DNA from 3 places in the Ureibacillus sp. FSL E2-3493 genome. Region 2 is predicted to be linked to each of the others. Evidence: riboswitches for the same ligand, from Rfam matches in the RefSeq annotation. Region 2 holds a riboswitch; each other region holds the start of a gene.
The links. A riboswitch is a leader RNA that binds a small molecule or an ion and turns the genes downstream of it on or off. The one in region 2 is predicted to bind thiamine pyrophosphate.
Positions count from the first base shown of each region.

Region 1 (9,442 bases), 1.3 Mb from region 2:
GAACTAACTGTTGATTATGTTCACTATGGGCTTGAATTCGTTCTTCCAACTTTTCTTTTGTCATGGCAACTGTTTCTAAACGGGTAATTAACGCTTCGTTTATAGCTGAGTAATCTTTTAAAATCGTAACAATCTCTTTATATTCATCATTTAAAACATCAATTCGACTTACAATTTCTTTTTGAGAATAATTGATCGCATTTACTTGATCAAATAGATCCTGATGGATATGTTGTTCCTGAAGGATTGATTCGTTTAATGTACGATGTTGATTTTCAATATTTTCCAATCGAATGTCGACTTGTTGATCCAATGTTTTTTGATGATGCTGGAATTCCCTTAGTTCATCTAATCGTCCATTTAATTTTCTCAATTGATTTGTTTGATGCTCATTCCAATCATTTTGAGAATAGTGTATTTGATTTAAGGAAAATTGTAAGTTTCGAGTTGCATTCACTTGTTGTTCAATTAACTCGGATAAGTAATCTCGCTTAAATTCCACTTGATTCGGCTCTACTAAATGATTCGACTGACTAAACACTTTTGGGTGTTCTTTATTATTAATATACAATCCCATTTGAGGACACCCCCTTTTGCTCGCCTCACCTAGTTTATGCGGCAATTGTCTAGAGGGTTCAATGATGGATTGTTCACTTCATTACTATGCTAGGTTGCTTCAACTTGCAATTCTTTTTTAATTAATTGATAGTTTTCTTCATGGCTTTTAATTTGTTCTTCTTTATATTTATAACCTTGTATTAAAAAACGATGATCTCTGTTTTCTTTAATGGCATTTCGTAATTCCTGGATATAACGATAAGAAGTTATTTTTCGGAAAATGACTTCCTCTTTAATATTTGTTGGATCACCATGTCCCGGTACTAGAAGGTGAAAAGAATGATTGTCTAAAATTTTATTGGTTTTTCGTAATGTTTCTTCATACTTTTCACTATTAAAATAAATGAAGGGAAATTCAACATTTGACAAATAGTCCCCAGCAATCCATACACCTAAAGGTTCTACTACAATAAAAATCCCATCATTTGTATGACCTTCTGCCATATAAAAGGTAAATTTCGTTTCACCTACTTCTAATACTTGTCCATCAAAGGTTACTGGGATATTAACAGGAGGATAAAGAATAGGATAATCTCGATCTAAATAATATTGATCATCAAACTGTCTAATTTGATGAAGTATCGCTTCTTTATCCTGTCGATTTTCGAAACGCTCACTTGCAATAACAATTCCGTCTTGAAAAGCACCGTAACCAACAATATGATCCCAATCGGAATGGGTAAAAATTAAATAGATAGGGCGATTTCCTCTAATCTCTTCTACATATTCTTTTATTTCATTTACTTCGATAGGGAGCAAATTTGGATCCACAATAATGATACAATCATTGGTTCGGATAACAAGGGATGTCGTTTTGTAAATTAAACTTTGAAAAACAGTTACATTGTTTGATTGATATGCTATCAATAAGTATCACCCCTATAGTAAATCTATCATTATTACTAATAAAAGAAGTGCACGCATCATAGGAAAATGATGGTACACTTTTTATTTATGCTATTATATTGTATTCTACTACTATTTTGTGAAATGTTCTTTAATTATACTAGAACATTACTAGATTTTTTCCATACTCGGAAAATCGTAGTCATTGGTATTTGATAGACTTTATATGTCTATACCTCTTAATATGCTATATTTTCTCAACATCCTTTCTCCTCCATTACTAATCAACGGAGGATTTCTATTGATTTTAGTAATTTTTAGTTTTAAATCTATTAACAGTCTCTCTTCGGTTTGAACTTTGACAAATAGCGGAGATAACTGCTACTCCGTCTGCACCAGCTTGAAGAACTTCGTTAGAATTTTCCGTTGTGATGCCACCTATCGCGACTATTGGATAATTCGGATACTTGTTACGTATTTCCTTTATAAAACTTACACCAGTAGGAGGTTCTGCATCTGGTTTTGAAGTTGTCTTGAAAATAGGTCCAATTCCAACATAATCCGCTCCATTTAATACGGCTTTTGACATTTCCTCTTCATTATGGACGGAAACACCAATTATTTTTCCTTTAAATTGTTCACGAATGTTTACTAACGCCATATCTTTTTGTCCCACATGGATACCGTCTGCCTGTAATTTCAAGGCTAGCTCCACATCATCGTTCACTATAAATGGCACATGATAATAGTTGCATAAACGTTGACATGCTCTAGCAAACTCTACATATTCCTCCCCTTTTAATGCACGAGGACCTTTTTCCCTAAATTGAAACATTGTAATTCCTGCCTGCAAAGCATCTTCTAATACGTTTAAAGGCTCCTCTTTACAGTTTTCCGTTCCCATTATAAAATAAACTGCTAAATCACTACGATTCATCTACAATCACCTCATATTGGCCTTTCCTTTGTTGATAAGCAAAATGGTTGGTAGGTCCATGCCCGTGTCCGATATTTAACGGATTTTCAATCGCTAATTGAACAAATTTTTTCGCTTCAATCATTGCTTCCTTAAGGGATAATCCTCTCCCTAAAAAGGAAGTAATGGCTGCCGAAAAAGTACATCCTGTTCCATGGGTATGTTTTGTATGAATTCTTTTACTTATCATGGAAAAAGATGTTCCGTCGGCTAAATAAACTTTATCTGTTGCTGTATTTAGCTCCTTCGAATGACCGCCTTTCATTACAACACACTGCACTCCATATTGCAGCATTGTATGGGCTGCCTTTGTCATATGATCCTCGTTTTCTATTTTAATGCCGCTTATTACTTCTGCTTCAGGAATATTGGGTGTTAACACAGTAGCGATGGGCAACAAAGTATTCTTTAATGCATCTACCGCTTCTTTTTGTAGTAGACTTTCTCCACCTTTGGCAATCATCACAGGATCAATTACAAGTTGAACGTCTTTCTGTTGTAAGTAATTGGCGATGACTTCAATAATTTCAGCTGAAAAAAGCATCCCTGTTTTGACCGCTTTTACATGAAAGTCAGAAAAAACGGAAGTTAATTGTTGAAGTACGAAATCAGGTGAAGTAGGAAAAATCCCTTGTACACCTAATGTATTTTGAGCAGTAAGGGCCGTAATAACGGTTGTACCAAATACTTTTAGTTCTTGAAAGGTTTTTAAATCTGCTTGTATACCTGCTCCACCACCACTATCTGCACCTGCAATTGTCATGACAACGTCCATTGTTTACCACCTCTAGATAATAAATGAATACTGTTTATGATTTCTTCTTGAAATGTACCGAGTAGAAGGTGGTCACTCGCCAACTCCGCTACACGTTTATAATCCATGAATAACTCACATAAATTGGATAATGGGTTCCCTTCAAGGGTTAAAGCTGCAGCGCTTAACGCACTTAGTAGACATCCAGTACCAGTAACTTGGGTCATTAATTCATGTCCACCAACTGTCCAATATTCTAGATAGCCATCTGTTAGAAAATCCTTTGATCCTGTAACAGCAACAAGACAGTTATATTTTATTGCAACTTGTTTTGCTACAGTTGGTAGATCCATGTCCCCGTTACCACTATCCACCCCTCTACCTTGCCATTCTACCTCTGCGATGGTTGCTAATTCGCCCATATTACAGCGTATTAGTTGAACGTTTACTTTTTCTAGAATATCTTTAATCGCTCGTTGTCGATATTTTGTAGCTCCAACACCGACGGGATCTAGTACAACTGGGATGTTTAACTCGTTTGCTTTTTTTCCAGCAATCATCATAGATTCTAACGTTCGAACATTTACGGTTCCTAAATTAATTAATAAGCCATTTGCTATAGAAACCATTTCTTCTACTTCTTCCATTTCATCTGCCATTACTGGTGATGCGCCTGTAGCTAATAATCCGTTTGCTGTAAAATTAGCTACAACATAGTTTGTAATACAATGAACTAATGGATTTTTTTTTCGAATACTCGACAACGTCATATTACTTTCACCTCGGTATTTTTTTCGATTCCTTTGTATAGCTAATTTTTATAAATAAATATCCGCCTGTAAAACAGGCGGTTTTAGTAACGCCCTATAAGGGCTCCTTACTAACTGCCCCTAAAGGGGCTTTTTTAATTGACCGTCAACCGTATTTGTTCTTTAATCTCGTTTAAATGGGTCTATATATTCTCTACTCGTCATTTGATCACGTAATCGATCTTCAGCTTCTTGTTCCCTAATGTATTTTGCTACCGCTTTTTCGTTAAGACCTACTGTAGTGACATAATATCCTTTTGCCCAAAACGTTCGATTTCCGTGTTTATATTTTAAATTTGCATGTCTATCGTGAATCATTAAAGAACTCTTTCCTTTTAAATAGCCTACGAATTGTGATACGGATAATTTTGGAGGAATTTTAACCAGCATATGTATATGATCTGGCATTGCATGTCCTTCTATGAGTTCTACGTCTTTCATTTCACATAGACGTCTTAAAATCGCTCCGATGTCTTTTCTTAATTCACCGTAGATTACTTTCCTTCTGTATTTTGGTATAAAAACTATGTGATACTTACAATTCCATCTTGTGTGTGATAAACTATTGTCGCTCGACATTGAGCAAAACTCCTCTCGATTTGAATTTGGTTTGACGGCCATTTTCATTATATCGAGAGGAGTTTTTAATTCCATCTCCATTACCACCCTAAAAGTATATTTTCACACGTGCAGAGCACGTGGTTTTAAAAGAATTAATAAAAACGCCCTTTTGTTCAAAGACAAAAGAGCGTTTAAATTCCAAGATATCATTATGTATTCTCGAAAAAATCTTTGCTCCCTACGTCAGTCTTAACTGTCAGGTTCAAAGGGTCAGGTTTTAACCTTCTCAACGCAAATTGCGTCCCCCTGCAAGAGTATTTGATTGATTTCATATTAACATAAAACTAGTTTTCTACAAGTTAAATTAGGAACAAGAATTAAATAATGAACTAAGTCCTATAAAAAATTTTAGATTAAAAAGGTATTTCGTTAAGTTTTATAGGAGTTATTTGATCCTTTTCCCAATCTTCACGGATGAAAGCATAGCATAACGAGTCGTAAATCGTACCATTATCATTTTCCCATGCATTTCTGAAATAACCTTCTTTCACAAACCGACAATTATAGAGAGTTTTTCTCATCGCCAAATTATCCCATCGTGTATGAGCCTCAATTCGAATTTTTTTATCCGGTAAAGAAAAAAGATATTGAACAATCCAATCGACAGCTTGTGTCCCATACCCTTTTCCCCTTACCGTTTTATCTAACCGAATATCAAACAATGGTATCGTATCATTTATATCATCGATTACAATGAGACCAATTTTTTTATCTCCCTTTAAAATCCAAAATGTTTCTCGATTATGAAAATAACAGCCATTATGATAATTTTCAATGATTTGTTCTTTTGATGGATTGGGAATTGAATGGAATTCCCATGTATTTTTTGTCATAAAAGAAACTAAATCATCTAGTTCGTTTTCAAATTTCTTAAAACGAATATTATTCATTGGTATCACCCCTATCTTCTACATTCGACAAAAAGGGAATATTTTCCTTGTTTAAAATGATATTAAGAATTGAATCCCATTCATTAAAATCTTTCTTCGGACAAATCTTGATTAATAGACAGTGCCACTTTATAACCGTCTGCAGCAGAATTAATTAGTGAAGATGGGCTTATTCTCTTTAATTCACCTGCAATATAAACATTTTGACAAGACGTACGACCAAGTCCATCCGTTATAACCTCGCCGTGTTCGTTTATGTCACAATTGAATTGTACTAGAAAAGGATTCGGACGATAAAAGGTTGGTACAACAAAACCACCTGAACAGTTGACTTTTTCTCCAGATGCTAATTCGACTTGTTCAATATAGCCACGATCTCCGATTAAATTTCTAATAGGTTCCATTTTTACTAGTATGTTTCTTTTTTCTAGTTCACGAATTCCTCTTTTTGAAAATTCTCCACCGTTGGATAATACAACGAAATCCTTGGACCAATTATAGAGTAATTTCGCCATATGGAGGGCATGTTCTTCCATTTCTGCAATAATAATGAGCTGCTTATCCCTTAATTCCCAACCATCACAATAGGGACAATTAAATAAACTTTTACCATAATAATCCCTAATACTCGGTATAGAAAAATGTTCTTGGATTCCGGTTGCAAGTAAAAGTTTGTCGGAAATAAACTCCTGCCCATCTTTTGTTTTGGCAATAAATTGACCATTTTGATTCTTCGAAAGTTCTTGAACAGTCGTTTTGAAATAATGAACGGATGGATAGCGGGTTATCTCCCTCATTCCGATTTCTTTAAATTCCGCTGGTTTGATGCCATCACGGGTAAGAAAACCGTTGGATTGATTTGCTACTCGATTCCGATTTGTTCCATCATCAAAAAGAGCAATTTTTCTTCTAGCCCTACCTAAAGTCAAGCTCGCACTTAATCCCGCTGGACCTGCCCCTACAACTACACAATCAAATACATTCACTACTCTTCGATCCTTTACAAATTAATATTTATTATGTTTGCTTTTCAAATTCTTTCATTTCCTTATTTCAACATAAAAATAGCGTTGACCTTTTCGATCAACGCTAAACAAACTTTTAGTTGTATTTTATAAACTAAGTCTATCCAATATTTTATTAAATAAATTTTGTAATTTGTTCAAGTGGCAGACGGGATGAACCATAAGCAGGAGCAGCTGCTTCACCAATAGCAATTAGGATAATAGGTACTTCATTTTTTGGTAAGTTGAATTTTTCCGCAAATTTCGCTTTATCAAAACCACCCATCGGTACCGTATCATACCCCATTTCTTTAGCTAACAGCATAATTTGCATTGAAACTAAACCAGCATCGAAATGAACAATATTTTTAATAATATCTTCTGGTAAACTACCATACATCGAAAGGGAATTTTTTATCATTAAATCCGCTAATTCTCTTGGCATATAACCTTTTTCATAATTGGTATTATAAATTTGTTCTGAGTTTTTGTACATTTCCAAATCACCAAGAACGGCAATAATCGCTGAAGATGTTTCAACTTGTTCTTGGTCATTTGCAATTGGGCGCAACTCTTTTTTCACTTGTTGATCATCAATTACAATGAAACGCCATGGTTGCATATTACTTGAAGATGGAGCTGAAATGGCATTTTCTAATAAAGCTTGTAATTTTTCGCGTGGGATCACGACATCCTCTTTATATTTACGAACGGATTTTCTTTCATGCATGATTTGTTGAATTGTGTTTGGCATTTTTATACCCCTTTCAATATGTCAATATCATTTTTAATAGGAATTGTTTGTTCAATGGGATTAGCTGTATCATTTATCATGACTATTAAAAATCTAACCAGTTTGTTTTCCGGAATTAACCATTAGTTTTTTTAACATCATTTGTAGCTGTTGTTTTTCCTTCGTTGTAAAGTCGTGAAATAATTCATCGAAAAATTGTGTTTTATTTGAATCACAGTTTTCCAAAATAGCCATGCCATTATTTGTTATTTCTACTATCACTTCTCGATTATTTTGTTTGTTTCGATTTCGATAGACCAAATTTTTCTCTTCAAGAATTTTTAAATGTCTTGTAATTGCAGCTTGATCTATCTTCAACTTCTTCTGTAATTCGATTTGTGAAAGTTGTCCACTATTCAATAAGGTATACAATATTTCATATCGAGTTAGACTAATCCCTGTACACTTTTCAAAGTTTTGTGTAACTTGTCTATCAATATTTTTGAACATAAACATCATATTTTTTACATCTTCGCAAGATTGATCCATTTCATTCCTCCTTATCAATTGATTAATCAATCATTGACTAGTCAATTATAATATAAATAATCTATTAATCAAGTTTTTTGTTTTAGTGAATTACTATATTTAGTATCAAACTTTTCTTTTCAAAATATACTTCATTTTTTTATCCAAATAATAGATTCTTTTCCTTCTAACAATTTGGCTTTTAATGTAAATTATATTTAAAAATAACATAAAAAAGCCCATACAATTTAGATTTTTTTCTAACTTGTATGGGGAGAAAATTAGGAATTTTTTTATTCTAAGTTGGAGAATTTCGCTAAATCCTTTCGATTTCCGATCGTTACTAAAATATCTTCTATTTGAAGTAATTCATCAGGAGAAGGTGAAACAATAATCTCACCGTCTCTTAAAATAGCAATAACACTCACATTATATTTTGCCCGAATATCCAATTCTCTTAAATTTTTCCCAGCCATTCTAGAAGGAATCATAATTTCTTCTATATTATAATCCTTAGAAAGTTCAATATAGTTTAACATGTTTGGTGAAAGAAGTTGATTTGCCACTCTTTCTCCCATATCCCTTTCAGGATAAATAATCCAACTCGTACCAATTGCCTCTAAAACTTGACCGTGACGTTTACCTACCGCTTTTGCAATAATCTTTTTCATACCAAGGTTCTTCAAAAGCATGACGGTTAGAATGCTTGCTTGAATATCGTCCCCAATTGCGACAATAACACAGTCAAAGTTTGTAATTCCAATAGATGTTAGTGCTTTTTCATCTGTAGAATCGGCGATTAATCCGTGGGTAATATAAGGTTCTGCATCTTCTACTCTTACTTCATCTAAATCAATACCTAGTACTTCTTGACCTGCTTCATGCAATTTTCTAGCAATACTCGTACCAAAACGGCCTAATCCAATTACGGCATATTGTTTTCTACTCATTTTTTTACTCTCCTTTGTTACCCAATCATAATATTTCCTTTTGGATGATGATAAGCCTCTTGTTTACGTTTTTTTGTTAAAGCAAAACCGATCGTTAATGGTCCTAATCTTCCTGCAAACATTGTTAAAATAATTAAAATACGGCCAACTGATGAAAGTTCCGGCGTTAACCCCATAGAAAGGCCTACTGTTCCAAAGGCGGAAGTTGCTTCAAATAAATACATAATAAACACATGACCTTTGTCTGTAATGCTTAATAAAAAAGTGACGAGCACAACAATGATCATGCCACACATGGCAACTGTAAAAGCTTTTAATATGTTTTCAATCACAATGCGACGTTTAAATAAAGTAACATCTTCTTTACCCTTTAATTGTGAAATGGCAGTTGCAATTAAAACGGTAAAAGTTGAAACTTTAATTCCTCCAGCCGTAGAACCAGAACCTCCTCCGATGAACATAAGAATAATCGTTAAAAACAAAGTAGCATGAGTTAAATCTCCCATAGACAATGTATTCGCACCAGCCGTTCTTGGAGTCACACTATGGAACAAAGCACCTAACGTTTTTCCAGTTGTTGATAAAGGACCTAATGTTTTTTCATTACTAAATTCGAAAAGGAAAATTAAAATCGCTGCCCCTACGATTAAAGTAAATGTTGTCGTTAAAACAACCTTTGTATGAACAGATAATGTTTTCGTTTCGCGATATTC
Region 1 covers NZ_JBBOPK010000001.1:1,733,902-1,743,343, forward strand. The annotation lists gene MHH69_RS08760 (hypothetical protein) at 1-577, opposite strand, end outside; gene MHH69_RS08765 (MBL fold metallo-hydrolase) at 667-1,485, opposite strand; gene thiE (thiamine phosphate synthase) at 1,772-2,401, opposite strand; gene thiD (bifunctional hydroxymethylpyrimidine kinase/phosphomethylpyrimidine kinase) at 2,391-3,215, opposite strand; gene thiM (hydroxyethylthiazole kinase) at 3,200-3,964, opposite strand; gene tnpA (IS200/IS605 family transposase) at 4,127-4,582, opposite strand; TPP riboswitch at 4,783-4,882, opposite strand; gene MHH69_RS08790 (GNAT family N-acetyltransferase) at 4,978-5,514, opposite strand; gene MHH69_RS08795 (NAD(P)/FAD-dependent oxidoreductase) at 5,598-6,500, opposite strand; gene MHH69_RS08800 (nitroreductase family protein) at 6,655-7,272, opposite strand; gene MHH69_RS08805 (MarR family transcriptional regulator) at 7,366-7,800, opposite strand; gene MHH69_RS08810 (potassium channel family protein) at 8,073-8,729, opposite strand; gene MHH69_RS08815 (TrkH family potassium uptake protein) at 8,747-9,442, opposite strand, start outside.
Region 1: another riboswitch for thiamine pyrophosphate. It lies ahead of tnpA (IS200/IS605 family transposase); the one in region 2 lies ahead of thiM (hydroxyethylthiazole kinase).

Region 2 (11,364 bases):
AATCCTTTAATCCTTTACCATTCAAAATTTGTGGGATATATTTTTCAACTCTTGCTGCCCGTGTTTTCGATTGTTTTGGTTGGGAGAAGTGAAAAATGTATGCTCTTTGACGTCCAGGAGTTAATGCTTCAAAAGCAGTTTTCAAGTCGAAATTTTCATCTAATTTCACTTGAAATTCTTCTGGAATGACGTATTCCGTATCTTTTTTGTACTCCACTTCCAAACCAGCTTTTTCAACTTCAATAGCTTCATGAATGTACTCTTTTATAATATTTTCCATCTCAACAATCTCTTGGACATCCGTAAACCGAATCTGGCGGGCTGCTTGTACATTCTCTGTTTGTTGGATCAAAATCCCATGGTTATCCTTTAATAGAGCCCCTTTGTGGAACAGTAGTGCACAATATTCTTTAAATCCGTGTATTAATACAATGTTCTTTTTCTTATAAGTATAGCAAGGATGCATCCACTTAAATTCCTCAGTTAGCCCACATTCAAGAACAATCGCTCTTAACTCTTCAAATTCAGCCTTCCATTTTTCAGCTTTATTTAGAAATTCATCCACTTTAGGATTCATATTCCCCTTTGTCAAAATAGGAGCACCCCTCTTTCATTTTTCGGATGTATGAAAACCATTCACCTTCGTTCATCCATTATAAATAGTATAAAACCCCATATAAAAGATAGGCAAATTGCAAACTAATAGAGGAACTCTTTCAGGAATCTTTACCTATTAAATAGTTGCTGAACAACATGATTCACTTGAAATGATGGAGAAACAATTAATAACATTTAGAGGACAAAGTTACAAAATCACTTATGAAAAATGGGATTCTTCGTAGTAAACCAAGTTCCATATGATGAAACGGAACTTGGTCTGCTAGATTTTCAAAGTATGTGTGGCAATATTCACACTTCAAAATATAAATGTTGATGAATGTTACAACCTGGATTAAATGCACTTTTGCAGGATGGACATGTAGAATTGCAAGATAAATATTCATTAATAGTAAGTTCATATCCACATGTCCCGCATAACACAGCCTTTTGGTGAAATTGATTTTTCGGCCAAATTTGTGGATTGGTGCAACCTACTTCTTCATGACAGGAGAAGCACGGAAAATATGTATCGCAACAGTAAAATTTAATTGCAATTCGATCAATTTCAGAATGATAATGCAAACACCGTGTTTCTTTATCGATGCCTTTCCCTTTTATTTCATGGCCATGAATAAGCATTTGATCCTCCCTTTTTTGCTAAACATCATTTCTTATACTTTTGTACAATTGGCTTTAGTCGATAGCCGAATATTCCGGCAAAGATAGCTAAAATTATATCTTTTGGTAATGGGACCATCATCCATGCCCAAGCCATTTGATAAGTAAAGTTTGTCGGTGCTTCAAACCATAACTTATATGCAACATACATCCAATTGGTTCCTATTAAATAATTTATAGCTGTTCCAGCCAATGCAGCAATTACAAATCCTTTTGTTGTAGGAAACTTCCGAACGATTGCTCCAACTATGTAAGCAACGATAACATATGAAAGAATAAACCCAAAAGTAGGTGTAACGAGTGAATCTATACCTCCTGAAAACTTGGCGAATACCGGTAACCCAGCTAGTCCAATAAAAAGATAAAAAAGCATAGCAACAGCTCCTGTGCGACTACCCAATAAAATTCCGGCTATTATCGCAAAGAATGTCTGAAGGGTAATTGGTACACCACCGATAATCAAAAATGAGGAAATGTTGGCACCAATCATCATCAATACGGAAAACATTGCAATTTGTACCATACGTAAAGTGCGTGAATGATTATTTGTTCTAGTGATAGTAGTAGTCATCATATACCTCCCTATAACCAATGTTAGAAATAGTATATTGAAACAGCATCATTACGTCAACCTGATTTATATTTTAGTTAACATAAAACTTCCCTTTTCAAAGAAAAAAACAACAGCCAGTTAGACTGTTGTTTTTCCTTATATAGTATTAATCCATATTATTAGCTTCAAAATGATCAAGTAATGCACGTACTTCATCCGTTGTTTTTGTGTTCATTAATTGATTTCTTAGTTCGCCTGCACCACGGAATCCTTTGACATAAATTTTGAAGAAACGATGAAGCCCTGTCACTGGACGTGGCAATTCTTCTTTATATTGATCATGTAGATCTAACTGCAATCTTAAAAGGTCTAAGTACTCCTTACTACTATGCTCTTTCGGCTCTTTTTCAAAAGCGAAAGGATTTTTAAAAATCCCCCGACCGATCATGACGCCATCCACACCGTACTGTTCTACGAGCTTCAGACCTGTTTGACGGTCAGGAATATCTCCATTGATTGTGAGCAGCGTATTGGGTGCCACTTCATCCCGTAACTTTTTAATTTCCGGAATTAGTTCCCAATGGGCATCTACAGCGCTCATTTCTTTTCGTGTACGTAAATGAATCGAAAGATTGGCGATATCTTGTTTTAAAATATGCGTTAGCCATTCCTTCCACTCATCTATTTCTGTATAACCCAGTCTTGTTTTCACACTTACTGGAAGTCCCCCCGCTTTTGCTGCTTGAATAATTTCAGCAGCTACATCTGGTCGAAGTATAAGGCCACTTCCCTTTCCTCTAGAGGCAACATTCGGTACAGGACAACCCATATTAATATCAATACCTTTAAATCCTAACTCGGCCATCCCAATACTCATTTGACGGAAATATTCGGGCTTATCCCCCCATATATGTGCAACAATTGGCTGTTCGTCCTCTGTAAAAATCAAACGCCCGCGCACACTTTTCTTTCCTTCTGGATGACAATAGCTTTCCGTATTTGTAAACTCCGTAAAAAATACATCCGGTCTACCTGCTTTACTTACGACATGACGAAAAACAACATCCGTCACATCTTCCATTGGTGCAAGTACAAAAAATGGCCGCGGTAAATCAAGCCAAAAATTTTCTTTCATCTTCAAACTCAAATCCTCTCATTATCTATAAAACATCAAACTTATCGTAAAAAACTTCTTTTACACTTATATCATGTTCAGTAACCTATTATCAAAGACAATACACTCAGACATTTTAGTTTGTCAAAAAATATTGGGGTCGAAAACTTTAGTAAACAATATAAAATGAGAAGAAGTTGACATTGTAAAAAGACATGCCCCTATAAACTATCTGTGGAAGTTTTGCTTTACTAAGTTTATTTTCTCTTTTCTCCAACAAATTTATTTACATAAATCAATAAAAATAGTGCAAGCAGTAACGCGGCGATTTTCGTAATTTAAACTACTAATAGGATCTTTTTTAGTTCCTTGTGGTAGCCTCACATTTCCCATTATGTAAATATTATCTCACTTAATTTGTAATAAGGAACATAAAAGAAGACAACGCCAAATAGGCATTTGTCTTCTTTTAAGAACATCAAGTATCGGCATATATTAATAACTCAGTTAACCGAACACTTTTCCCTAGATTTATAATCGTTCCAGGCATTCACTAATTTTGTTGCCTCTAGTTTTGGATTATCAGCCTCCGTCACAGCTGACACAACAAAGAAACCATCCGCTCCAGTTTGGGCAAGGGAAGGTATATCAGCAAGCTTAACACCACCGCCTACGACTACCGGAATCGAACTAAGCTCAGAGATTTTAGCGATATCATCAAAACTTCTTGTAATGACCCTGCCATCTTTTCCAAGTCCACAATCAGGTTTTGTTTGTGTTTCACGTAATGGTCCGACACCAAAATAATCAAGTTGAGAAACATCCGCTGTTTTTATATATTCAAATAATTCATCTGCTCGGGCAGATAAACCGACAATGAGCTCTTCACCTAAATATTCACGACAAACATCTACTGGTATATCTGTTTGTCCCACATGAATACCATCCACTTTAATCCCTTGTTTTCTCGCAGCTAAAACAATATCTAGTCGGTCATTTACAAGGAGCGCAACCTCTTTGGATTTTCCAGCTTCTTCAATGGCTTCTGCCGCTTGACGTGTTAGCTGAATCAATTCCTTCGCAGAGGCAACTTTGGAACGAATTTGGATACAAGTAAACCCTGCATTCACCGCATCTTTAATAATTGTGGCAACTGGACGACCTTTCGTATTTTCCGGACCTATCACTAAGTATTTGGAAATATCAAGTTTTTTTACAATACTCATTTTATCCTCCTAAAATATCATTTACTTTATCTACTTTCGTATTGATCGTATTTGTATATCCTGGTCGAATATCTGCTTTTAACACTACTTCCGTTCGAATTCCCTTCTCCGCAAGGACAAATGTCGCCTCTTTCACTACTTTCATTACTTCGTCCCATTCGCCCTCAATCTCCGTAAACATCGATGTCGTTCGATTTGGTAATCCTGACTTCCGAATCACTTTCACAACTTCAGCTACTTCCTCTGCCAATTCATCGCCTACTCCAAAAGGCGCAATAGCTACTGCAACTAATGTATTCATAAAAATGAAACCTCCTCTATATCAAATAAATTGTTCGCAATGTCTTCCGCCGTTACTTTATATAATTCATCTATAAACTGAACTTGGAAACTTCCTGGACCATCCACTTTAAGTTCAGCCCGTTTACCGGCTACATTGTACACCGTAGTGGCGGTAAGTGCCGCAATGAATGGGGATGTTGCTGTAGCGTAGACAGCTGCTACCCCACCTAACGAGCATCCTGCACCCGTAATTTTCTCCATAAAATGGGAACCTCCATAAGAGACAGCCACCATAGCGCCGTCTGTTACTAAATCTGTTTCACCCGACACAGCAACAGCGCCTCCTGTCCACTTAGCAAGCGCAATAGCTGCTGCTTTAGCCCCACTTACTGAATCCGTAGAATCAACACCGCGAACATTCGATTGTTCTGTACCTCCGTCTAATCCCCATAAACCAGCTAATGCGATAATTTCCGAAGCATTTCCTCTAATAATTGTTGGCTTATATGCCTTAAATCGTTGTAACAGCTTTGTTCTAAGTGAACCTATCCCCACAGCAACAGGATCTAATACCCATGGCTTTCCTGTTTCATGCAACACCTTCGCTACATAAGGTAACGTCTCCTCATAAATCGGTAACAGCGTTCCGACATTGATATACATAGCTCCGCCAGCTTTTGCCAAAAACTCCGCCTCATCTGGCAAGTACACCATAGCGGCAGATCCACCAACAGCAAGCTGTGCATTTGCTACAAGATTAATCGTTACAGTGTTCGTAATCGAACCTGCCATCGGATTCGTCCCTCTTACCGCTTCAACCGCCTGCATCATTTTACTTTGAATCTCTTGCTTGTTAACCACTTTGCAAACACCTCTCTATTTCCATTCTTTATACGAACGAATAGATCAACAAAACAGGGGATTAAGGTATGAATTCACTTAGGCTCTATATAATAAAAAAATGCTCTCCCATTAAATAAAAATGGGAAAGCACAATTCAAATTATTGCTTATAAATCTAATGAATCGCTTCCCTACACCAGTGTTAACTGACAGGTTCAAAGAGTCAGGTTTTAACCTTCTCAACTCCGAAGAGTCCCCCCGCAATATTTACTATTCAGTTTGTTACTACACATACTACCAACTGATACACCGTATGTCAATTTATGCTAGTTCCAGCACGAAACTGCTTCATCATGTGTGGACCTCTTTGGCAACACATGAATGTTGTAAAGCTAGGAAGCGTTCCAAGACTTTCATATTCACAAGTTTATATAAAATGCACTCTATTTTTGACAATTAGGGCAAAAGAAAGTTTTCCGTGAAGAAATTTCTTCTTTTAAAATGGGGGTATTGCAACGGGAACATTCAGTACCTTCTCTGTCATAAACATAGAATTGGTAACCTCCCGTTTTGCCATCTCCCTTATACAACGGGTTTTCCATATACCCACCTTGTTCGATTCCTTTTTTTAGAATAAACTGAATCGAATGATAAGCCCGAGTTAATTGCTCATCGTCTAACTCATTCATTTTTTTATCAGGGCGAATCTCTGCATGCCAAAGAATCTCATCAGAATATGCATTCCCTATTCCAGCTAGCACTTCTTGATTGATTAATGTTGTTTTAATCATTCCCTTTCTTTTTTCCATTAGCTGTTGAAAGGTATCCAATGTGAAATCGGGATCAAGTACTTCTAGTCCTAGTTTTTCAAACTCTTTCTTTATCTCTTCTGGTGATAAAAGATGCAAGTAACCTAAACGCAGTCCAATAAAATATAAATGTTGTTCTCCAAAGGAAAGCTTTACTTGAATGGTCCTGCTTGGTTTATCTTCTTCTTTACCAAAAAACATCCACCCTCCAAGCATTAAATGTAACAGTAAACATGAATCATCCTGTAGTTGGAAAATTAAATATTTCGCTCTTCTCGTAATCGTTTTTATCGTTTGATTTGAAACTTGTGCAATAAACCGTTCAACTGGTACATTAATAGACTTTTCCCGTCCAATCTCAACATCCGAAATTTTTTTCCCACCTACCAATGAACCCAGTAATGTTTTATATGTTTCCATCTCCGGCAATTCAGGCATAATTCTAGCCTCCATTTTATAATCTGTTTATACAGTATTTCCAATTGGTGGGTTATTATAAATGGATGCATTTCGGAAACAATCTAGCCCGATCCCGCCATACAACCGCACACAAGAGTCCTGGTTCGTTTATTAAATAAAAACAGCATCTTCTGAGATGCTGTTTTTTATTTGTTCTCTTTATATTTTGTTAAAACTTACATTAATTTTAAAAATTGACCACCTCTTACTATTCTAGACCCTAAACTGCTTCACCAAATCATTTAACTCAATTGCTAGTTTCGCAAGCTCTTCGGAACTCGATGCAACTTCTTCCATTGAACTGCTTGTTTGCTGAGCAGAGGCAGAGGTTTGTTCGACACCAGCTGCAGATTCTTCCAAAATAGCCGCAATCTCCTCTATGGAAGAATTCATTTCTTGACTAGTGGATTTCATCATCGTTAAATGATTACTAACGACGCTAATTGCCGAAGCCATTTCTTTAACAGAATCATTAATTTTACTAAACTTCTCACCCGTTGTTTTCAGCTGGTTCGTCCCTTTTTCGACTTCTGAATACCCCGATTGCAATGAGTCTACCACTCCAGATGTATCCCCTTGAATTCTACTAACAATTTGTGTGATATCCTTTACAGATTTGGACACCTCTTCTGCGAGCTTTTTCACTTCTTCTGCAACAACTGCAAACCCACGTCCATGTTCACCAGCACGTGCTGCTTCAATCGCCGCATTAAGAGCCAATAAGTTCGTTTGTTCAGCTACATCTTTTATAACTGTAACTAATTTAGAAATTTCATTGGATTGAACATCCAACTGCTGTACTTTAACAACGGAATCTTTGACGATACGATCGATATTTGACATTTGCTCAACAGATTGTCGCATCAATTGGGCACCATCTTCGGTCAATTGTAATACTTCATTTGAAGACTGATAGATTCGTTCACCATTGTCATTTGCTTCTTCTACTTTTTCCACATACATCCCCATTGAAGTTGAAAGATCACCAGACAGATTTGCTTGCGATTCGGTGCCAGATGCAATTTCCTCCATTGTTTTGGAGATTTGTTCTGTTCCTACTTTTACTTCATTTGCAGATTGTGTCATTTCCTCACTATGAGACGAAATTAGCTGGGAGGCATTTGAGATATTTTGAATCATATTTTTTAAATTAGTATGTAAGTCATTGAGCCCATTGGCTAATTGCCCCGTTTCATCTTTTGACTTAATATCCAGTTCACCAACTGTTAAATCCCCATTAGCGATATGAGTCATTTGTCCCGTTACCTTTTTAATCGGATTCGTCACATTATTCGCAAATAGCCAAATGATTACAATACCAATTAGAAGCGTAATTCCCATCACAATGAAATTTAAAGATAGGATTTCACCAGCAGGTTTATTAAAATCAACCATATAAGTACCTGATACCACTACCCAACCCCATTCTGGGAATTCTTTGGAGTAGGAAATTTTCTCTCCGAATTTATTTGGGTTATCAATAAATGGAGCGATAAAATCGGTATATCCTCCTCCATTGATGCCCTTTTTAATGTATTCCTGGACATAATATGTACCATTCTCATCCTTTTTATCCCAAAGGTTCTGCCCCTCTTTAGAAGGGTGAGCAACAAAAGTCCCTTCGCGATCAGTAATGAACATATAGCCATTGTCACCTAAATCAATATTTTTGTTAATTGGTCGTGTACTGTCTTCTCCCATTTCTCCTAATATCGCTATTTTTACTTTTTCTTGCGCATCCTCAAGGGAAAGTTTGCCTTCTTCTACTTGCTGATTGAGGACTTCCATCATTTCAAGCGTTTGTTCCACACTATTTTTTAAATTCGTTTGACCCAGTTCATCTAAACTACTACTACTCTTTTCATAACTAAATACGCTTAAAACGATTAATGGAATCGTCAACAATAAAATGGAAACAGTTAGAAGCTTCCGTTTAATCGTTTTAGTTAAAAATGTAAGCAAATTGAATTTCATTCTTTTATCCTCCCCGTAAAATTAATAAAAAAGCATTCACTAATCTATAAGAACTAAAAAGTATAACAGGTGTAGGTCTTTAGACTAGAATTTATAGTATAAACTTATTAGTCTTACTTTTCTATACTATCTACGAACTTTAGTATATATTTCGACAAAATTAGCAATAAGAGGGAAAACAGTCTTCAAGGAGAGGTTTTGGCCACTACTAGAATTCAAAAGTTTGGCTCAATGGATACATCCATTTAAATCTAAAAATTCAAAAAGAACTTGATGAATTCCATACCGTAAAACCATTACTAGTGGTTTAACTGACACCCCACACTGATTCGTTACCATATATTAAAAAACAGCTTTCCGAAGCAATAAAAAAGAACGAATTCCCCATTAGGAATTCGTTCTTCTTTCTTTATACTAACTCCAACCACGCCACCGCTTCACAGTGCGTCGTTTGCGGGAACATGTCTACGGGTTGGATTTCTTTTGTTTTGTAGCCGCCATCCTCGAGTACCCGTAAGTCCCGCGCTAAGGTCGCTGGATTACAGGAGACGTAAACTACTCGCTTTGGTTTTTGCTCAATAACGGTATTGAGCAATGCCTCATCGCAGCCTTTTCGTGGTGGATCGACGACTAGTACATCCGCTTTTTTACCTTCAGCATACCAACGTGGAATTACTTCCTCTGCTGGGCCGGCTTCAAAATACGTATTTGTAAAGCCGTTTAATTCGGCGTTACGTTTAGCATCTTCAATGGCTTGTTCTACGATTTCTACTCCTAGCACTTGTTTTGCTTTCTCCGCTAAAAATAATGAAATCGTCCCAATCCCACAATAAGCATCAATAACCGTTTCATCCCCGGATAATTGGGCATAATCTAACGCTTGCTTATATAGCACTTCTGTTTGTACAGGATTTACTTGGTAGAAGGAACGAGCTGAAATTTCAAAGCGGACATTACCAATTGTATCCTCAATAAAATCTTTTCCCCAAAGGGTAATCGTTTCATTTCCTAAAATCACATTCGTTTTTTCGATATTAACGTTTTGTACAATCGATGTCACATTTGGGACAAGCTTGCGGATCAATGCAATTGCTGCGTCTTTTTGTGGGAACTTATGTTTATTCGTCACTAACACGACCATTACTTCCCCTGTTGCTCGCCCTTTTCGAATAACGACGTGGCGAAGCATGCCTCGATGGGACTCTTCGTTGTATGGTTGTAAACCGATGTCCATTAGTTCCTTTTTCAAGTTCGCCATGATTTGATCTGCTTCTTCTACTTGAATAATACAACGTTCCATGTCGACAATATCGTGGGTTTTTGATTTATAAAATCCCGCAATCGGACCCGTTTCCGTTTGAGTAAATGGAATTTGGGATTTATTACGATAATTCCACGGATCTTGCATCCCTTTCACTGGCAATACTGGCGCATCGATTTTGCCAATCCGTTTCATAACGTTACGTACCATGTTTTCTTTCCATTTCAGCTGCCCTTCATAAGATAAATGTTGCAGCTGGCAACCACCACATTTTCCAAAATAAATACATGGGGCTTTCACTCGATCTGGAGATTCTTCTTTTATATCTACGATTTTTGCAAAGCCGTAATTTTTTAAAGTTTTTAATACATGTACTTCAACCGTTTCTTGTGGAAGGGCGCCTTGAATAAACAACGGATAACCGTCGATTTTCGCCACACCATTTCCATCATGGGTTAAATCTTCTACTAAAACGATTTTTCGATCATTTTTCTTTACTGGTGCTACCATGTTCCGTCCTCCATTCAATTCTTCTATTGTAAAACAAGTGGAGGGTAAAAATCTCTACTTTTGCACGAAATTTATCTCATTTTAAAAAAAGAGCTACTTTAACAGCAGCCCTTCCTCATTTTACTTCTTCATCCTTTACGATTTTATCCATCGGTGCTAATAGAAATGCCAGCACAATTGACACAATAGTTATTATAAAGGGGGCGACAAAAATCATGAACTCGTTCATTTTGTATCACTCCTATGCATGATCGTTACTCTTGCCAGTAACATAGTCTTTATTGAATAAAAATAAACGGAACAATAAATATAGGGATGGAAGCAATAAACATAAACCAAGTATAAAGGCAATGACTAAAGCAATCGCCATCTCTTTATTTGTAAATCCAGCGTGTATTGTTAAATATGGATATAACAAATACGGATAATGGGAACCACCATAGGCAAAAAAGGCAAAGGCAAATTGAAGTATTAATAAAATTACTGCCGTACCATATGACCTCTTTTTCCAAATAAACCAAACCGTAACTAAAAATAATAATCCCGAAAGTGCAAATAAAGGCCATATAGCGACGATGTTCTCATAATGTTCTACATTATGACCGCGTAACTCTACGATAATCCCGAAGGCTGTAATAATTAATGGGACAGACCAGATTAGGGCATATTTTCTCATTAAGTTACTTGCTTCTAAATCCTTAGCTTTCCATGCATACCAAGTTAAAAAGACCGCAGATATATAAAGAACTGCTGAAATACTTAATAACACAATGCTCCAAGAAAGGGGGCTTGTATATAGCGCCCAATAATCTAATACAGGCTGTCCGTTTACCATCTCAACGAAGCCACCTTCCGAAATGGTAAAAACGACTGAAAGGGATGCAGGAATTAACAACCCCGCTAGCCCATAGGCAAAGGCATACCCTTTATGGCCTGCTGAACCATAAGATTCAAAGGCATAATAGGAACCCCGGATTGCTAACAACAATAATGAAATGCTCACTGGCACAAGTAAAATCGTTCCATAATAAAAAGCTGTTTGGGGAAAAAATCCAA
Region 2 covers NZ_JBBOPK010000001.1:3,071,197-3,082,560, forward strand. The annotation lists gene MHH69_RS15825 (DUF1801 domain-containing protein) at 1-592, opposite strand, end outside; gene MHH69_RS15830 (CHY zinc finger protein) at 910-1,239, opposite strand; gene MHH69_RS15835 (biotin transporter BioY) at 1,265-1,852, opposite strand; gene MHH69_RS15840 (tRNA dihydrouridine synthase) at 1,998-2,966, opposite strand; gene MHH69_RS15845 (thiamine phosphate synthase) at 3,449-4,171, opposite strand; gene MHH69_RS15850 (MTH1187 family thiamine-binding protein) at 4,173-4,472, opposite strand; gene thiM (hydroxyethylthiazole kinase) at 4,469-5,314, opposite strand; TPP riboswitch at 5,466-5,565, opposite strand; gene mutM (bifunctional DNA-formamidopyrimidine glycosylase/DNA-(apurinic or apyrimidinic site) lyase) at 5,739-6,542, opposite strand; gene MHH69_RS15865 (methyl-accepting chemotaxis protein) at 6,777-8,537, opposite strand; gene rlmD (23S rRNA (uracil(1939)-C(5))-methyltransferase RlmD) at 8,947-10,308, opposite strand; gene cydS (cytochrome bd oxidase small subunit CydS) at 10,424-10,537, opposite strand; gene MHH69_RS15875 (cytochrome d ubiquinol oxidase subunit II) at 10,550-11,364, opposite strand, start outside.

Region 3 (11,364 bases), 130 kb from region 2:
ATTATTCTGTCCGTAATGACCACACAGGCTTCCAACGGAAGCTCAAAATTTACGAGTGTGAAGACTGTTCGGGATGCCCATTCCGTTCATCGTGTACCAAAGCTAAAGAAGGCAACAATCGAAAATTAATGGTAAATGAAAAATGGGAACAGCAAAAAGAATATGTAAGAGCGAAGCTTTCAGAAGAGAAAACAAGTGCCATTTATCGAAGACGCAAAATCGATGTGGAACCAGTTTTTGGATTCTTGAAGGCTAATTTGCGTTTCACTCGATTTTCTGTACGAGGAAAATCGAAGGTAGAAAACGAAATGGGCCTCGCGTTAATGGCTGTGAATTTAAGAAAATTCACGGCCATTAACTAAAGAAAAAAGGTCCTTTGTCAAATCTGGGGGTGAAGTTTGAGAGAACAAGAGAATTTGAGGAACAGATTAATCTTTTCCTGCCATCCAATTCTTCCGAAGCGTAGCGAGGAAGAATTGGATGGCAGGTCGCGGCTCGCTTCGATCCCTCATCCAACATGCAACCCTATTTTTCTATACATGTGACCTAATAAAATTTTTGCTTTAAAGTGCTCATATTTGCGGAATCCATAAGCATTTCGCTTGAGCACTTTTGATTTATTGTTAATCCCTTCTAGAAATCCATTTGAATAATTAAATATAAAACTGTTCAAGATTTCTACCTGCCAGTTTTTTATCGTTTGAATACGTTTTATAAAAGATGGAATGTTTGCCTCTTCTACCTTGCGGTAAAACGCTTCTAAACCTTCTTTGACCTTTTGAATATTCTTCTCTTCCTTAGCTTGTGTAAACCACTTTTTATACGCTTCTTTTAACTCATAGGCTTTTTTCAATTCAGGTGATAATCCAAGATAACGGTTTAAATACCAACGCTCATCTTCTGTTAATTTTGCAGAGTTTTTATGTAAAACAAATCGCATACGTTTACATTTTTTGCGATCATAAGCATGCATTTCTTTTTGAACTTTCCTTCTGACGTCGTCTAAAGCCCAATGAATATAACGACAATAATGGAATCGATCCGCTACAATGATTGGCTTTGCTAATGCTTGATGGACAGCTGCTTTAAAGCTTCCATTCATGTCCATCACAACGATTTCCACATCTTGTCCATATTTTTGTAAATATGTTTTTATCGTTTGTAGTCGCCGATTCGGCAAAATATCAATTGGTTCATGTGTTTCCGCATTTGCTATAATTAGCTGATATTTCCCGGCATCTGTATCTGCTTTATATTCATCAATGGCAATCGCCTTTGGTAAACGAAACCCTTCTGGTAACGCTGCTTTTGCCTGTTTATTGAATCTACGTAGTATTGTTGAAATGGATGTACCGAGTATCATTGCAGCATCTTTAAATGTTTTTGATTTAACCGATTGAATAATCATGGCTTGATTTGTTTCTTTAGAAAAACGTTGGTAACGCTCAACAAATGGGGCCTTTTCGGCAAATCGCTTCCCACAAATACAACGATAACGGCGGCATTTATACATCAATTGCGTTGAACGTCCCCACATTGGAAGATGCCCAATCTTACGCATTCGATAGTCATGTACTTTCGACGTCTTTTCACCACATGCTGGACAAATGTGTTCTTTTATGGGTATTGAAATATACACTAAAATTCTATTTTCTTGTTCAACAATTTCCTCAAGGTTTACTCCTTTTAATCCTGGTAAATGCATGTTAAAATTCATACTGCACAACTCACCTTTACTACTTGTTTCTCGACAATTCAAGTATAGTAAAATAGGCGATGTTGTGCATTTTCTTTTTCATAATTGAATGAAAACCCCAACAATTATAATAGAACCAGAAAAAAAGAATTTACACACCAAAATAGAGAAAGGTGAATTTGAGTTTCCTCAAATTCACCTTTCTCACTATTTGAAGCTAGTTATGTCCCAGCCTCTTTGTTAGAATCTGGTACCATTATATTTATAAGCAATTTGAACTTGTGGAGTAAATTGGGGTTAACACAAAGGTAAAGGTAGGTTTATGAATGAAATTCGATTTAAAAAGGATAGGTAGATTATTAATCACACTCTCTATTGTAAGTCTATTAGGATGGAGTGATGTAAATGAAAAAATAGCTAAAATCATTGAGGAAAAGTTATCCGAAAAGTACAATGAATCCTTTGAAGTTCAATATTTAGGGGAACGGTGGGGGACGAAAAGTAATGATACGGTAACGACGTATGTGAAAGCATTAGAATCTGACATTCTATTTACAGCCATTATGGACAAATCAAAAAACATTATTGAAAATTACCCTGAGATGCTTTTAATGAATAAATTTGCATCGGTTTTTAATAAAGTGATTGAAGATCAAGGATTAGATGCTTCTTCATGGATTAATAGTTATACTGAACAATCCTTTGATATTACAACAGATATGACAATCGATGAATATATTGAAAAATCGAAAACGGACTATATTTTCGTTGAAATTGTCATGAAAAATGGTGATAGTATTACAGCAGAAAAATTAAAAACGATTGTACAACAAACTTACAATCAGTTTAATGGCCCTTCTATTTCCGCAACTTATTGGATATTTAATGATGATGAATATACAAAAGTGAATAAAACGTTAAAGAATGTGGCAAATATAGATCCCTCTGATTTAGAAGGTTATGACTATGATAGTAAAGTTTTTGTTGAGTTAACAAAAGATGGTTTCGTCGATTCGGACGAAGCTATAAACAACATGTTAAATCGGGGAAATTAATTAAAAGTTATGCGAGAGTAGGTTGGAAATGAAAACAAAATATTGTTTTTAGATAGTGTTGTGATGGTAGCTACACTCTTGACTCTATGTGGATGCAGCTCATTAAATGAAACAACGTCTAACAAGATTGAAACATCGCTTGAGGATAAATATGGTTTTAAATTTGAAGTGTCCTCAATTGGAGGAAGATCCCGTAGAGGTGGAAGCGGCACGGTTCAAACATATGTTTACCCCCAAAATGACGAAACACTCCATTTTAATGCGATTACAACAAAAGAGGGTGAATTAAAAGACGATTATATTGGACGAATTATTAGTGAGAATATAAATGAAGAAATAAAAGGTGAAATGGATGGAGTCGAATTACAGACTTCTACTAATATGTTTTATCTTAGTGCTAATGATAAAGAAGAAACAAATCTTGATATCACGCTAGCTGAATATGTTGAAAAATATTCTCCTAGATATATTACAACTTCAGTTGTTGTAAAAGAGAATTCGACAATTACATCTACTTCATTTCAGCTTATTATGGAAAAGATTCACAGCTAAATCCCAGAAATAGTATATTATATGAATGTTTTTTTAATTTCGGATAAGGATTACGAAAGCTTTTTTGGAAAAGCCTAGTAGCTTATCTTTCTTTGATAAATCTAATTTAAAAGATTATAAGATTTTGAATGAATATAGACTTTATATCGATAAAGATGGTTTTAAAGATTACACATCAAACAAGAATAAGTAGGATAAAAGGAAAAATTAACCAGGTTCCGAATATATGAACGAAATTGTACGAGAATACTTACCAAATGCGAATACAAAAATAAAATTATTAACACAAAGTATAAAAGAATACAAAGACGGTATTGAAGACTTTGAAGATTATTATAATAGTAAATATTTCTTGATTAAATTGTATGTTTTCGATAGCACTCTCTCATTTGAAAATAAAAGCAAAATTAATAGTGTTTTAGAGAGATTAAAAAGTAAACCAATCATGGTGGAGTTTGTGCAAATAAAGGAGCAAGCTAAAGTTGAAGATTTTGTTAAAAATCATACATTAAATGAAATTTTAGAATCAGAGTTACCGATAAAAAGTTTAGAGTTTACCATTTCAAAAAATGGAGAAATTGAAGGAACGATTAAGTAAGCTAGTATTTCTCCTTTTCTTTTTTAAGACACATATTTTTATCTTAATAACCTAGTTGAAAAAATCATATACTTTGATACAATAAATGTGTTCTAACAATAAAAAATGATGTATTTACCACAAGGGGAGCTGATGAAGTCAGCTGAGATTGTGCACTTATTGCACTAACTCTTTGAACCTGTAAGTTAGTACTTGCGAAGGGATGTGGATAGAAACCGACTCCATTCATGGCGTTTAGGCTCTGTCCTGACGCCATTTTTATTAATTCTTTTAAAACCACGTGCTCTGCACGTGTGAAAATATACTTTTAGAGTGGTAATGGAGATGGAATTAAAAACTCCTCTCGATATAATGAAAATGGCCGTCAAACCAAATTCAAATCGAGAGGAGTTTTGCTCAATGTCGAGCGACAATAGTTTATCACACACAAGATGGAATTGTAAGTATCACATAGTTTTTATACCAAAATACAGAAGGAAAGTAATCTACGGTGAATTAAGAAAAGACATCGGAGCGATTTTAAGACGTCTATGTGAAATGAAAGACGTAGAACTCATAGAAGGACATGCAATGCCAGATCATATACATATGCTGGTTAAAATTCCTCCAAAATTATCCGTATCACAATTCGTAGGCTATTTAAAAGGAAAGAGTTCTTTAATGATTCACGATAGACATGCAAATTTAAAATATAAACACGGAAATCGAACGTTTTGGGCAAAAGGATATTATGTCACTACAGTAGGTCTTAACGAAAAAGCGGTAGCAAAATACATTAGGGAACAAGAAGCTGAAGATCGATTACGTGATCAAATGACGAGTAGAGAATATATAGACCCATTTAAACGAGATTAAAGAACAAATACGGTTGACGGTCAATTAAAAAAGCCCCTTTAGGGGCAGTTAGTAAGGAGCCCTTATAGGGCGTTACTAAAACCGCCTGTTTTACAGGCGGATATTTATTTGGAGTAAAGGGGCATTGTTTCCAAATAATAATGGGCGAAGATTTCTATTCCTTCTCAATGTTCTACATCGGAATAAAAGAGAGGAGAGTTGTTATGAACAATAAAAGATTATTAATGCTCGTTGAAATTGCTATTTTCGCGGGAATTGGTGTTGTGTTAGACAAATTATCGTTTTCGTTATGGGCACAAGGTGGCTCTATTAGTTTTGTGATGGTTCCGATTCTTTTAATCGCTATTCGTTGGGGATTATCTGCTGGAATAATCACTGGACTATTAATCGGTCTTATCCAAATCCTTCTTGGTGGCTATATCCTTCACTGGGCTCAAGGGTTACTAGACTATATTGTTGCCTTTTCAGTAGTCGGATTTGCAGGTATATTCCGCAAGCAAATCGTCGATGCTGCTACGAATTTAAATAAAAAAAGAATGGGATTATACATTGTTTTTGGAACAGTTGTTGGTGGATTGTTGCGTTACGCAGCACATACCATTGCTGGTGCTGTATTCTTTGCAGAGTATGCAGGAGATCAAAACGTCTGGGTGTACACAATCGTTTATAACGGATCTTATATGATTCCAGCGATTATTTTAACTGCGATCGTTGGTGTACTAATCTTTACGGCTTCTCCTAGATTACTAAAAGCCAATTCTTAATAAAATAAATTCTATAATATGATAAAGAAGAACCAAGAATCGATACGGTATTCTTGGTTTTTTAGTTGTTTAAATAGAAACAATGAAAGTTCGAGAAATGTTTTATTACTGAATAGATAATCCCATCATTCGATCTAAAAAAGGACTACGTATAGATAATTCTGAAAAGAAAAAACGATTTCCTATCAGGTGCAATTGTCATAAAAACCTTTTCGATTATGGTATATTATATAAAGATATGTATATAGGAAGGACGTTTAACATGATTGTTCAAACAAAAGAAGAATTAGAAGCATTGAAAAAAATTGGCCGTATTTGCGCTGAAATTCGTGAAGCCATGAAAGCAGCAACAAAACCGGGTATTACGACAAAAGAGTTAGATGAAATTGCAGGACGTATGTTTGAAGAGGCAGGCGCAATTTCTGGACCAAAAGGAGAATATGATTTCCCTGGTTATACTTGCATTAGTGTAAACCACGAAGTTGCCCATGGGATTCCTGGTTCAAAGGAAATTAAAGAAGGAGATATGGTCAATATTGACGTTTCTGGTTCTTTAAATGGATATTTTGCGGATACGGGTATTTCCTTTGTTGTAGGAAGTGGTTATACTGAAAAGGAAAAGCTATGTACGGTTGCAAAATCTGCCTTTGATCGTGCGATGACAAAAGTAAAAGCGGGCTCAAAGTTAAATCGAGTTGGTAAAGCAGTTGAACGGGAAGCGAGAGATAATGGTTTAACTGTTATTATGAATTTAACTGGTCACGGAATTGGCCGTTCCCTACATGAAAAACCAGATCACGTTTTAAATTATTATGATGCTTGGGATGCAACGATTATGAAGGAAGGAATGGTTTTAGCTGTAGAGCCATTCATATCCGAAAAAGCAGAACATATTGTGGAAGCTGGAGATGGGTGGACATTTATTACACCTGACAAATCTTTAGTAGCACAAATCGAACATACGGTTATTGTTACGAAAGACAAACCAATCATCATTACACAAATTGAAGATTAAAAAAAAATTCCTGTTCACTTGAAGAATTACTTCAAGTGCGCAGGATTTTTTTTCATAAAGAATATGCCCACTACCAAAACACCTATTAAGAAAAGAGCGGCGGTCGTTACTAAAAGTTCATCAAAACCATTTGAAACTGCAATTCCTAAATAACACCATATAAAAACGATTGGATACACAATATCAAAATGATGATAACGAAGATGTAGTGCAATGGCTGTACCGATTGTCATAAGAATAACTGTCCAAAGGGCACTGCTTAAACCGAAACCTTTCCACTGCATATCAACAAGTAAGTACCAACCATGTAGAATTAGTAGATAGGTAGACCAACTAAAATAAATAGCAATAGGCATTCTTAATTTGAACAATTCCTTTTTTAATGGATAAGTTAAATAAAGTCCAAATAATAAAATGACTTGTATAAAAAATAAAACAAAGGATAGTAAAAAATGTTCACTATGCCAACTCCACAGGGAAGCAATTTGAAAAATAACTACACATAAAAAAAGAATAACTTGGGGTATCGAAATAAAATAATCAGTGCGGCGTAATTTTATGTAGTTATATATCCAAAGGAAAAGAAAAATGAACACAAGAACCCATATGTAATAAATAAAATTAGCTGGTGCAAATAGAATCGGTAAACGATCTATAATTTGAATAGTGGAATGCCCTTTGAATTGTAGCCAAAATGCATTGACTGTAAAAAGTGTGACTACAATAACCGATGTAAATAGCAGGATTATACGACCCATTCTTTCCTCTCCTTTCTATAAAATTATATACATTTACTAAGATTTGAACAACAATTTCCAAATAGTAATAAAATTTTGGAAAAACCTAAACAATCTTTCAATTGCTTTCGATAAAAAAATACAGATATAAAATATAGCTACAGTTCTCCTAGTTTTCAATGGATGTTTAGAGCATATGAATTATAATATCCTACTTTTGATTAGATGGTGAATCCCTTTTTTGAAAATAAGTAACCTTTACTAATATAATGTTCAAACATTTAGAAAGCATAATAAGCTGGGCGTAAATATTCAGTTTATTGTATGCATACATGTAATAGTGGATAAAAAATAAGCGATTATTAATAAGAAGTATTTTAAAGGAATTTTTTTAATCATCAAGAATAATTTCTTAAGGGTTGTATAAAGACGTTCATAATGTAAATGATGGAAACAGTTGGATAAAATTTGAGGAAAGGCTTTAAGGTATACGGGATGGTAAAAAAATTTTTGAATTTACTACATAAAAAGGGTGATCATTTGATAAAGCTCGAAAGTGATCGATTATTATTACGGACATTAGTGGAATCCGATGCAAAAAATTTAGCGGATTTAATGAGAAGGAATAAGTATTTTTGGTCTATCCACGAACCTCTCCATGAGGATGAGTTTTACACGGAAGAAGCTCAATTTAAAAAAATATTAGAGAGTATGCATTTGCTACGAGCAAATCGAGAATATTCCTTTGGTATTTATGAAAAGGGAAGGAATTATTTAATCGGTCATATTTCGTTATATGCCATAAAAAGGTTGCCTTATAATAGTGCGTTCATCGGGTACTCGATTGATGAAAATTATACTCGAAAAGGTTTTGCTACGGAAGCAGTTAAACAAGTCGTTGAATTTGCCTTTCAAAATGTACAATTACATCGTATTGAAGCCTATGTATCACCGAAAAATGATGGTTCCATTAAAGTATTAGAAAACGCCCATTTCGTTCGAGAAGGTCTATTAAGAGAGCTTTTATATATTAACGGCCGTTGGGAAGATCATTATTTATATTCTTTACTACGATATGATTATTATTCATAAACGTTTTCGTACAATAAAAGGGCTAATGTTAAACGATCGTTTAAGATTAACCCTTTTACATTATTGTTCAATTTTTGTCGTATCAATCAAATTATTTTTCGTTAAATATTCATTCCCATCGGAAAGTAAATCCAGCTTCCCAGTATTCGGATCCATGATTAGTCCGTGGACAGGCGTTCCGTTTGGCATTAATGGGTGATTGCGAATTAAATCAACGCTTTTCAAAACACTTGTTGAAACATCTCCAAATCCTCTAAGCCACTCCACTAAGTCAATACCTGAAAATTTTACAGTATTAATAATATCTTCATTTACACCACGTTCAATCATATGGTGAATCATCAATTCTGGATCAATTGCACTCATCCCACAATCATGATGGCCAATCACATATACTTCATCTGCTTTTAGTTCATAAACAGCTACTAATAAGCTACGCATAATAGCTCCAAAGGGATGGCTAACTTGTGCCCCGGCACTTTTTACTATCTTTACATCTCCGTTACGCATATTCATAGCTTTTGGAAGCAATTCAACTAAACGAGTATCCATACAAGTTAAAATAACTGATTTTTTATCAGGAAATTTTGATGTAATGTAGGGTTCGTATTGTTTAAATTTAACAAATGACTCATTAAAACTAAGAATTTCATTTAAAGATGATTTCATCATTCCACAACCCCTTATTGTTGATAGCTTAAATTATAGTATATATGAAAAAAGTCGACAAACCCGGAATGGATTTGGTCGACTTAACGAATATTTCATTAATATTTTTCAGTTGGTTTAGGATCGATTTTAACAGATGATGCAGAGTTTAAACCGACGCGTAAGTAATGAATGAACATAGCCATAGCAATCATAATTACTACGAAAAAGCCCACTACAGTAGAAATATACATACCCATTGTTGAAAGACTCCTTTCTTATAAACAAGTGTCATTGTTTCCTATTATACAATATATTCATAAACAATTGTATCTTAAGATGAAAATTAATATTGGCAATTTCACGAAGCTTTGAGAATGAATTGCTAATATTTTTTATGCTAAAGCTAATAAATATACTAATTTATTATTATATTTGGCTAATTATACCTAATGAACTTAATTATTATGTATTATTCTTTTTACTCATTGGCCGATACAAATATTAACCTAGTTAAATAGTGTTGTTTTTTGCTGAATAAACAGGAAAAAATGATGAACCTGGCACTTTCTGAAATAAGGATGTAAAAATTATAGAAAACATGTCGAAAAAAATAGTAGGTTGAAGATTTGGAGGAGCGTATATGGATTTATCAACGATAATAGGGATTGTTCTTGGTATTATTGCTGTATTTGTTGGAATGGTGTTAAAGGGTGCTAGTTTAAGTGCTTTAATTAACCCTGCTGCTTTTTTAATTATTATTGTAGGAACAATTGCATCTGTAACAATTGCTTTCCCGACAAAAGAATTAAAGCGAGTACCAAAGCTATTTAAAATTTTATTTACTGAAACAAAACTTAAGAGTGACATAGAAATTATTAAAATGTTTTCTGAATGGGCTGACTTAGCAAGAAGAGAAGGTTTACTTGCATTAGAGGTGAAAGCATCTGAAGTAGAAGATCCATTTTTAAAAAATGGTCTTACGTTAGCGATTGATGGTCAAAATGCGGATTATATTCGCGATGTACTAACGGAAGAAGTAGAAGCATTGGAAGATCGGCATGCAAGTGGTGCACAAATTTTCTCCCAAGCCGGTACATATGCCCCAACTTTAGGGGTATTAGGGGCAGTTGTAGGTTTAATCGCTGCCTTAAAGGATATGAGTGATATTGATAAACTAGGTCATGCCATTTCTGCTGCCTTCGTTGCAACGTTACTTGGTATTTTTACTGGATATGTTTTATGGACTCCGTTTGCCAATAAGTTAAAACGAAAATCAGCAGAAGAAGTAAAACAAAAGTATTTAATGATTGAAGGTATTTTATCTGTATTAGAAGGGGAAGCACCAAGGGTAATTGAACAAAAATTAGCTTCCTACTTAACAATGGATGAACGCCAACAAATTATGAATGAAAGCGGGGCGGGTGGCCTTGGCAAAGAAAGCTAAAAGAAAAAAGCACGACGATCATGTGGATGAGTCATGGCTTTTACCCTACTCGGATTTATTAACGCTACTATTGGCATTATTTATCGTGTTATTTGCTTCTAGTACCGTAGATCAAGAAAAGTTAGAACAAATGTCTGCTGTTTTTAGTGAAATATTTGATGGCGGTTATAGTTTTATGGAACACTCTTCCGTTGTAGAGTCTTCGAATACTGTAACAGACGGTGTTTCGGTAAGTGCCTATGTTCAAGACCAACAAGAATTACAAGCAATCCAAGAGCGGGTTGATAATTTTATTGCGGTCAATGAATTAGAAAGTACTTTCGCTACGAAAATGACGGACGAAGGGTTATTAATTACAATTCGAGATAGTATATTGTTTGATCCAGGTAAGGCAGATGTGAAGCAAGATTATGTAGATATTGCCGATGAGCTATCGAAACTATTACAAATGGATCCAGCCCGTTATATTGTCGTTACAGGACATACGGATAACGTCCCTCAAAATACCGAGGAATTTAAATCGAATTGGGAATTATCCGTGATGCGGGCTGTCAATTTAATGAAATTAATTATCGACCATAATCCTGAGCTAGATCCAAAATATTTTAGTGCAAAGGGATATGGGGAATATTCGCCTATTGCTTCAAATGAGACAGAAGAAGGAAGAGCGAAAAACCGTCGTGTAGAAGTGTTGATACAACAACTTGTTCAAGAAGATGGTACAAAAGTAAATGAACAATAATAAATAACCCGAAAGTAAATTATATTACTTTCGGGTTTTTTCATTTGAAAAATTATTTTGACTAATGTCAAACAAAAGTTTATAATTTTAAACAAATGTTTCGCCATTAAAACAATTGTACATATAAGGTGGTATGTCAGTGAATGAAAAAGAGCTGCTCGTT
Region 3 covers NZ_JBBOPK010000001.1:2,944,228-2,955,591, reverse strand. The annotation lists gene MHH69_RS15310 (IS1182 family transposase) at 1-362, shown strand, start outside; gene MHH69_RS15305 (ISL3 family transposase) at 509-1,717, opposite strand; gene MHH69_RS15300 (hypothetical protein) at 2,023-2,751, shown strand; gene MHH69_RS15295 (hypothetical protein) at 2,815-3,303, shown strand; gene MHH69_RS15290 (hypothetical protein) at 3,530-3,901, shown strand; TPP riboswitch at 4,014-4,121, shown strand; gene tnpA (IS200/IS605 family transposase) at 4,301-4,756, shown strand; gene thiT (energy-coupled thiamine transporter ThiT) at 4,960-5,520, shown strand; gene map (type I methionyl aminopeptidase) at 5,783-6,535, shown strand; gene MHH69_RS15270 (hypothetical protein) at 6,562-7,293, opposite strand; gene MHH69_RS15265 (GNAT family N-acetyltransferase) at 7,813-8,364, shown strand; gene MHH69_RS15260 (beta-class carbonic anhydrase) at 8,425-9,036, opposite strand; gene MHH69_RS15255 (hypothetical protein) at 9,132-9,272, opposite strand; gene motA (flagellar motor stator protein MotA) at 9,656-10,459, shown strand; gene motB (flagellar motor protein MotB) at 10,443-11,201, shown strand; gene MHH69_RS15240 (PfkB family carbohydrate kinase) at 11,341-11,364, shown strand, end outside.
Region 3: another riboswitch for thiamine pyrophosphate. It lies ahead of tnpA (IS200/IS605 family transposase); the one in region 2 lies ahead of thiM (hydroxyethylthiazole kinase).